Regions from separate parts of the Asanoa sp. NPDC049475 genome, predicted to be linked through region 2. Evidence: riboswitches for the same ligand, from Rfam matches in the RefSeq annotation. Region 2 holds a riboswitch; the other holds the start of a gene.

Region 1 (4,351 bases), on a different contig from region 2:
CCGCCAACATGCACATCCCGTACGACGATGAGCTCGGGGTGCATCCGCAGGTCGAGGGCTTCACCCGCTATCAGGAGTGGGACTTCGACAACACGCCGCCGGAGGACTACCCGCTCCTGCTCAACTACCCGTACTTCGACCTGTACCGCCGCCAGGTGGTCAAGCAGTCCGACCTGGTGCTCGCCATGCACTGGTGCGGCGACGCGTTCACCGACGAGCAGAAGCTGCGCAACTTCGACTACTACGAGCGGCGTACCGTCCGGGACTCGTCGTTGTCGGCGTGCACGCAGTCAGTGGTCGCGGCCGAGGTGGGCTACCTCGAGCTGGCACACGACTATCTCGGCGAAGCCGCGCTGATGGACCTGCACGACATCCACAACAACACCCGCGAGGGGCTGCACATCGCCGCCCTGGCCGGTGCGTGGCTAGGTCTGGTGGCCGGCTTCGGGGGCATGCGCGACCACGAGGACCACCTCACGTTCGCGCCCAGGCTGCCCGCGCGGATCAGCCGGCTGGAGTTCGCGCTGATGTGGCACGGCAAGCGGCTGCGCGTCGACGTCCGCCAGCACGAGGCGATCTACTCGCTGCGCGACGGCGAGGTCGACGCCAGCATCGACCTGGACCACCACGGCGAGCGCATCACGGTGACCTGCGAAAAAGAGGTGCGGATGCCGATTCCGCGGCTCGAGCCGCATCGTCGCCAACCCCGCCAACCGGCGGGTCGGGCACCGGCGCGACGGCCGGCACCCGACACCCGACACCGCTAGAGGATCGAAAGATGCACGTGGTTGGTGTGGTCGCTGGACGGGTCGCCGCCTACGCCGCTGTAGGGCTTCCAGTTGCCTGTGGACGGTAGCCACACCTGCCGGTACCAGATGACGTAGAGAATGCCGAGCTTGTCGGCATTCTTGACCAGGAACGCCGCCAGGTTGTTGCCGTAGAACCGGGCGTCGCCCTGGGCGTCCCCGCTGCCGAAGTCGTTGGTCTTGAACACCGAGAAGTCGCAGGCGCGCCCCTTCGGATGCTCGAAAGGGCCGCCGTCCCGGTGGCACGAGACGAACCGCTTGTAGCCCAACCGCTGCGTCTCCTTGAGCGCGAAGAGCATCCGCGGCGTGATGCACCCGTTGGTGGTCGGGTCGTCCACGCTGCACGATTGTGCGGGGAACCCGCCGTCGGAGCCGCGTGGCGACTGCCGGGCGGTCGGCAGGTTCGCGTAGACGTTGCCGTTGACCGTCTTGCCGCCGGCCAGCTTGAACGCCTTGTCCACTTCGGTCTTCTGCTTGCTCATCACGCTGAGCTGGGCGGCCTCGCGCTTGACCTCGATGTCGAGCTGGCTCTTGGCGGCCTGCGCCTGCTGCTGGGTGGCCACAAGGTCGGCGAGTCGCTGGTTGTCGTACTCCGACAGCCGTTCGAGTTGCTCGGCCCGGTCCAGGAAGTCGTTCTGCGTGCGGGAGTTGAGCAACATGAGGGCGGGACCGATCCGGCCGTTCATGTAGTTGTGCCGGGCGATCTCGACGGCCTGCGGCTCCAATGCCGCCCGTCGCACCTCTAGCCGGGCAATCTCCCTGCTGAGCTGGTCCTGCTTCTTGCGCGAGTCGGCGACGGCGTTCTTGGCCTCGACGAAGGCGCGGCTCGTGCGCTCGATCACGTCGTCGAGCTTCTCGTTCTTGCCGCCCTCGGCGGGTGCGGCGGGAGTGGGGGTTGGTTTGGGTGCGGCAACCGCGGCTGGGGCGAGGGCAAGCCCGGCCAGCAGTGTCACGGTCCCGATCAGGGCGGCGCGCCGAACAACAGCGCGCGGACGTCCTTTGCGCGTCATTCACGTTCCTTCGGTAGGGCCGCCTACCGGGTTAGCTGACGGGTTCGGGACGGAACAACCCCTACCGCTTTCGCGGACTCACCCCTGGAACACGGGTCCCCGGCTCGCCTCTCGGCGATTAGGCAGCAGCGGCGCCGGTGTCACCGGGGGGATGATCCGGCGGAAGCCGCCGTCAGCTTAACCGATCCCGACCTATTCTTCGCAAGGATCGGATGCCTCTTACTTAGGCGCGAAATGCGTTACGTACCAACGACTTTCGGTGACGTAAGGAGCGCTTAAGAAAGCGCACGGAAAAACGTGAAAGAACCGACTCCGTTTGGCGGATGTCAGCCGAACGTGTGGTCAATCGGGTGTTCATTTCGAGTTGGCCGGTTTCGCTGGACAAGCCGGCCCACGGGACCGCTAATGGAGTCACCCCGACCGGCTTCCCGGGCGGCACACCACCCCACCCAAAAACCCGCGCCGCCGGAGCTTCGGTCGACGGTGCGCGGACAACCGCACTCAACGGAGGCGCCGTGGACGACATCGCCGTCCTCACGGAGCGCGCGGCGGAGACCTACGTCGCAGCCGCGGGATTTCGGGTCGGCCCGATCGGGCGGGTCGGCGTGGAACTCGAGTACCCCGTGCGAGATCCCCGCGCGCCGTTGACCCGCCCGTCGATCGCCCGCGTCACCGCGGCGACGGCGGGCTTAGCGCCGCTGCCGGGTGGCGGACAGATCACCATCGAGCCCGGAGGGCAGCTGGAGATCTCGTCCGGGGTGGGCGCGTCCCTGCGGGACTGTGTCGAGCGAACCCGCGCGGACCTCGCCGTGACCCGCGCCGCGCTTTCCGCCGACGGTCTTGCGCTGGACGGCACCGGCCTGGACGCGACGCGGACGCCCGAGCTGATCACCACGCACCCGCGGTACGTGGCGCTGGCCGAGTACCACGCCCGCTCGGGCGGCAAGGGACTCGCGGTGATGTGCAACTCGGCGTCGGTCCAGGTCTGCCTGGACTCCGGCGACGAGTCGGACGGCTGGGCCGGCTACCGGATGCGGTGGTGGCTCGCCGACGCGATCGGCCCGGTGCTGCTCGCCGCGTTCGCCAACTCGCCACGGGTCGTCCGCGGCACGCGCTGGGTCTCCTACCGCCAGGCGCTGCGGTTCGGCACCGACGCCACCCGGACCCGCGCACCCCGCCGAGGCGGCGAGCCCCGCGCGGACTGGGCGCACTACGCGCTGCGGGCCAAGGTGGCGATGATCGCGGAGCCGGCGCCCGCGCCCTGGACGGTGCCCGCCGGCCTGACCATGCTCTCGTGGCTGCGCGGCCACGGCCCGCGCCCGGTCACCCTCGACGACCTGGAACGACACCTCGGCACCCTGGTGCCCCCGATCCGCCCGCGCGGCTACCTCGAGTTCCGCATGATCGACCAACAGCCGGGTGATGGCTGGGTGGTCCCGCTCGCGGTGGTGACCGCACTGCTGGACGACCCGATCGCGGCCGACGCCGCCGCGGCAGCGACTGAGCACCTGCGCTCACCGCTGCGCCGGCACCGGGACTGGCTGGCCGCGGCCCGCACGGGGCTGTCGGACCCGCAACTCGCCACAGCGGCGTCGACCTGCTTCGAGGCCGCGGCGGCGGCACTGGACCGGGGCGGCGCGGGCAAACGGATCCGGCGTGCGGTCGAGACGTTCATCGAGCGGTACGTGGCCCGCGGCGCGTGCCCGGCGGACGACCCGGTGCCTCCGGCCGCCTTCACCGAGCCCGCGCTGGGCTGAGCTACCGGCGCGGCGGACCTGGCGGTATCCGGCTCGATGAAGCCGGTCCGCCGTTCGCCTGGCGGGAGTAAGGGCTCACCCTGGCGGGGTGAGCGCTTGCCTAAGCCGCCGCCTCGTCGCGAGGTAGGCACAGGGTGATCGCCGCCGGAACGGCTCGAGCCTTGAGCTTGCCCGCCGCACCTCGCGCACCGCCGTCGATCTCGTAGACCAGGGGCTCGGCCAGCTCCACCCGGACCTTCCGGCCTGCTGTGATCTTGATGAACGGCGAGCCTTCCGACCGCCCGGTGGCGATCCGGCCCAGGGTGCGCGCCCATTCGAGCGCCCCCTCCGCGGTGGCCACGCCGACCTCCAGCCGGCCGTCGTGCGGGCTCGCGTCGTCGAACGCCCGGATTCCACCGGTGATCGTGCCGACGTTGCCGAAGAGCACGCAGCTGGCCGCTCCCGCGTACCAGGGCTCGCCGTCCACCGTCACCGTCATCGGCACCGAGCCGTCGCGGACGTGGCGCACGCCCGTCCAGGCGTACGCCACCCGCCCCAGTCGGTCCTTCAGCCCGCCGTCCGCGTCCCGGATCAGCTCGCCGTCGAATCCCGCTCCCGCCATCACCGCGAAGTGCTCACCGTTGATCCGCCCGAGGTCGATCGTCCGGCGCTCGCCGTGCAGGCCGATCTCCACCGCAGCCGCCAGGTCCTCGGGGATGTCCAGGTTGGTCGCCAGCAGGTTGGCGGTGCCCGCAGGCACGATGGCCAGCGGCACGTCACCCGCCCCCGCCCGGGCCAG
Region 2 (4,351 bases):
AGATGCCGTGGTGTTTCTCGCGCATCGCGACGCCGTGCGGGGTGGCCGCGGCCCGGTCGCGGATCCGGGACGCGATCGTGGTCACCGTGTCGGTGCGGGCCGGCGCGATCGTCATGCCCGTTCCACCTCCCCCAGATAGGCGCGGATCACGTCGGGGTCGTGCTGGATCTGCGCGGGGACACCGGTGGCGACCGGGCGGCCGAAGTCGACCACCATGACCCGGTCGGCCAGGTCCATCACCAGGCCCATGTCGTGCTCGACCAGCACGATCGGGATGTCCAGCTCGTCGCGGATGTCGAGGATGTAGCGGGCCATGTCCTCGGTCTCCTCGACGTTCATGCCGCCGACCGGCTCGTCGAGCAGGAGCAGCTTGGGCTCCATGGCCAGCGCCCGCCCGAGCTCGACGCGCTTCTGCACGCCGTAGGGCAGCAGCCCGACCGGCAGCCGCCGCCACTGTTCGAGCTCGAGGAAGTCGATGATGTCCTCGACCTTGGCGCGGGCGGCGACCTCGGCCCGGCGGGCGCGGCCCAGCCAGACCAGGGCGGCCAGCGTCCCGTACTCGATGTGGTGGTGTCGGCCCAGCATCAGGTTGTCGAGGACGGTGAGGTTCGCGAACAGCTCGACGTTCTGGAAGGTGCGCGCCATGCCACGGGCGGCGATCTGGTGCGGCCGGCGGCCGACGAGGTCGGCGCCGTCGAAGACCACCCGCCCGTGCTGCGGACGGTAGACGCCGGACAGGACGTTGAAGATCGAGGTCTTGCCGGCGCCGTTGGGTCCGATGATGGCGAAGAGCTCGCGCTCGCCCACCGTGAAGCTGATGCCGTCGATCGCCTTGACCCCGGCAAAGCTCAGCCGCACATCGTCGAAGACCAGGATGTCTCCGCTCACGCCGCCACCTCCCTGCGGTCGGCGGAGCGCGAGCGAGGATCGCTGAGCCGCCCGCGCTCGCTCATGACAACCACCGCTTGCGCCGCTTGTAATGCTTGACGTCGCGGAACGAGCGCCGGGCGGCGCCGGTGTCGGCCGCGCCGAGGCCGAGGTAGAACTCGCGCACGTCGTCGTCGGCGAGCAGTCGGTCGGCCGGTTTGTCGAGCACGACCTTGCCGGTCTCCAGCACGTAGCCGTGGCTGGCGATGCTCAGCGCCATCGCCGCGTTCTGCTCGACCAGCAGCACCGCCGTGCCCAGCCGGTTGATCTCGATGATGATCTCGCGGACCTGGTCGACCAGGCGAGGTGCGAGCCCGAGGCTCGGCTCGTCGAGCAGCAGGTAGCGCGGTTTGGCCATCAGCGCCCGCCCCATCGCGAGCATCTGCTGCTCACCGCCGGACAGGTAGCCGGCCGTCTTCCGGCGACGGTCCTTGAGCACCGGGAAGAGGCCGTAGACGTGGTCGAGCCGGTCGCCGACGGCACCCGCGTTGGTGTGGCCGCCCACGCGGAGGTTGTCCTCCACGCTGAGCTCGGCGAAGATCCGGCGTCCCTCCATCACCTGGCTGACGCCGCGCCGCACGACGGCGGCCGGGCGCAGGCCGTGGATGGGTTGGTCGTCGAGGGTGACCGAGCCCTTCGTGACCGCGCCGTCGTGCACGTCGAGCAGCCCGGTCAGGGCGCGCAGCAGGGTCGTCTTGCCCGCGCCGTTGGCACCCAGCAGCGCGACGACGGCTCCGCTCGGCAGGTCGAGTGACACGCCGCGCAGCACGAGCATCACGTCGTCGTAGACGACTTCGAGATTTCTGACTCGCAGCACCGCGGCGCCCCACTTACGTGGTCAGATGTGGCGTGAGTCACAAGGTGGAACACATTTAACTACGTGATCACCCTCCGTCGCTAGGGCCGCCTCGCGGATTTTGCACTGCCACTGAAGTTTCTTTGCCGGTCACCTGTGAGGTGTCCCGCTTTCGGCGCGGACCATTCAGCCGAATAGGCGCAGTTCGCCCGCGCTCCCCTTGTGCTGGTGGGGCAGGGGGTTACGGTGGGTCCGCCGGTGTGGTCCTCAGTCATCCCCCCGGGTGGCACCGCGCCGGTGCCGCCGAATCGCCGGCCCGCGCCGCGCCCCTCCCCCGGGCGCCACGACGACCCGGGCCATGACGGCGAATCGGGGACCCATACCGAGCACAGGGGTGAATCCGCGCGGTCCGCGCGGTAGGGCGTCCTTCTCGTCCGAATCCGACAGCTAACCCGGTAGGCGGCCGTTGGAGAAGGGTCTGCCTTTGTCGTCAGCACGGATGTCGCTGCGTGCGCTCGTGCTGGTCGCCATGGCGGTCGTCGTCGCCGTGCCCGCGGGCGCAGCGTCGGCCGAACCGTCGGCCAGCGAGCTCACCACCAAAATCAACAAGTCGTCTGCCGAGCTGGAGAAGGTCGTCGAGGCCTACAACAAGCTCAACGAAGAGACCAAGGCGACGAAGACCCAGGCGGGCAAGGTGGCCTACCGCCTCGCGCCGCTGCAGAAGCAACTGGACGAGGCCCAGGCCGACGTCGGCGACATCGCCGTCGCGGCCTATCAGTCGGGCCGCTTGGGCACCGCGGCGGCGCTGCTGGGTGACAGCGACGGGCTGTTGTCGCGGATGTCGGCGTTGGACTCGTTGGCCCGCGAACGCCAGACCTCGATCGACGCGTTCCAGGAGACCCGCGAGCAGCTCGCCGCCGACCAGCAGCGGCTGGCGACGGTGCGGGCGCAGCAGGACGCGCAGGCCAAGGAGCTGAAGGCCCGCAAGAAGAAGATCGAAACCGACCTGGACAAGTTGTACGACCTGCGCAAGCAGGCCTACGGTTCGTCGACGTCGGGCGGGTCCTCCTATTCCGGCAAGATTCCGTCGGTGTCCGGCAAGGCCGGTGTCGCGGTGCGGTTCGCGTACAACGCGATCGGCACTCCGTATGTATGGGCGGCCGAGGGACCTGACGGTTATGACTGTTCGGGGCTGACGCTGGCCGCCTGGAAGGCGGCGGGCAAGTCGCTGCCACACAACGCGGCGATGCAGTGGGACGCGGTCGCCCACATCTCCCGAAGTCAGCTGGCCGCCGGAGACCTGGTCTTCTATTCAGGGCTGGGCCACGTGGCGCTCTATGTCGGTGGCGGTCAGGTCATCCACGCGCCCACGTTCGGCGAGTCGGTGAAGCTGGCGTCGGTCGACATGATGTCGCCCTACGGCTACGGCCGGGTGCGCTAGTCCCGCTGACGTGTTCCGGCAGGCGTGTGCCTGCCGGAACACGTCGGCTCGGCTGAGCTCTAGACCGAGACCCGGGTGTCGGCCCAGCCGAGCGCCGTGCGGGTGACGTAGGACCACCAGCCGATGTGCGGGCCGTAGCGCGCCCGTAGGTCGGCCGGGCTCGGCGCCGGGGTGCCGTAGAGCTGCTCGGCGACCAGGCGGAACTGGCGCATCTCCAGCGGGACCTCGTCGGCCCGGCCCAGACCGCGCAGCAGCAGCGCCTCGGCCGTAAAGGTGCCCACGCCGGGCAGGGCCAGCAGGGCCTGGCGGACGTCGCAGTAGGGCGCGGCCCGTAGCCATCGCTCGCCGAGCTGGGCCACGCCGGCGGCCACCTCGCGGACGCGCGTGGCCCGCTGCGGGTTGCCCGTGTAGGCGAGCAGGCGGTCGTCGGGGAGGGCGGCCACCACCTCCAGGGCCGGGAACGCGCGGTAGACCACGTCGTCGACCACCAGGGAGGGGCCGAGGTCGGCCGCCATGCGCCGGCGACGGGCACCGGCGAACCACTGGGTGCTGCGCTGCGTGAGCGTGAAGTAGACCGTCGCCTCGGCCAGCGAGGGGAAGCGGACCTGGTGCAGCCCGCGCGCCACCCGCAGCAGCGGCGCCATCGCCGGGTCGGCGTCGGCCACCGTGTGGAAGCCGCGCAGGTCGTCGCGGAGACCGAGCCACTCGGAGACGGCGCGCTCGACAGCGGTGGCTTCGCCGAACGACAACGCCGAGGACGCGAAGACCGACAGCCGCACGCCGCCCGAGTCGTCGGCGCCGACCTCGGCCACCACGGCCGCCCCCGCGGCGGCCTTGGTGACGTCGGGATGGGCGAACGCGCGGCGCACGACGCCGTCGGCGACCCGATGCTCGCCCGCCATCGGGGTGAACCCTTCGAGCGCACGGACGCTCAGGGCGAACTCGTAGGGTTGGGCGGCCTCCAGGACCGCCCGATGAACCACGGTAGGTGTCATACGACCAAGCTCCCGCATGGGTACGACACTTTTCCAGCCCGGCGGGCGTAGCCCACAGCAACAGTGACAGACGAGACACGAGAACGGCCGGCGTCCCCCAACGGGAACGCCGGCCGATTCGTCGCTAAGCGAGCCTTACGCGGCCTGCAGGCCCTCGGCCCGGGCGAGCTCGCGCAGCCGGCCCAGCGCCTG

Evidence for each region. A riboswitch is a leader RNA that binds a small molecule or an ion and turns the genes downstream of it on or off. The one in region 2 is predicted to bind cyclic di-AMP.
Region 1: it holds a riboswitch for cyclic di-AMP, as region 2 does, so the genes downstream of both, AB0J88_RS14080 (hypothetical protein) here and AB0J88_RS25340 (NlpC/P60 family protein) in region 2, are expected to answer to the same signal.

The regions. Positions count from the first base shown of each region.
Region 1 covers NZ_JBFAPY010000003.1:616,442-620,792, forward strand. The annotation lists gene AB0J88_RS14075 (glycoside hydrolase family 65 protein) at 1-767, shown strand, start outside; gene AB0J88_RS14080 (hypothetical protein) at 764-1,816, opposite strand; cyclic di-AMP (ydaO/yuaA leader) riboswitch at 1,819-1,951, opposite strand; gene AB0J88_RS14085 (glutamate-cysteine ligase family protein) at 2,332-3,573, shown strand; gene AB0J88_RS14090 (diacylglycerol kinase family protein) at 3,674-4,351, opposite strand, start outside.
Region 2 covers NZ_JBFAPY010000006.1:241,527-245,877, forward strand. The annotation lists gene AB0J88_RS25325 (AMP-binding protein) at 1-115, opposite strand, end outside; gene AB0J88_RS25330 (ABC transporter ATP-binding protein) at 112-888, opposite strand; gene AB0J88_RS25335 (ABC transporter ATP-binding protein) at 950-1,702, opposite strand; cyclic di-AMP (ydaO/yuaA leader) riboswitch at 2,068-2,200, shown strand; gene AB0J88_RS25340 (NlpC/P60 family protein) at 2,208-3,164, shown strand; gene AB0J88_RS25345 (hypothetical protein) at 3,224-4,159, opposite strand; gene AB0J88_RS25350 (sigma-70 family RNA polymerase sigma factor) at 4,295-4,351, opposite strand, start outside.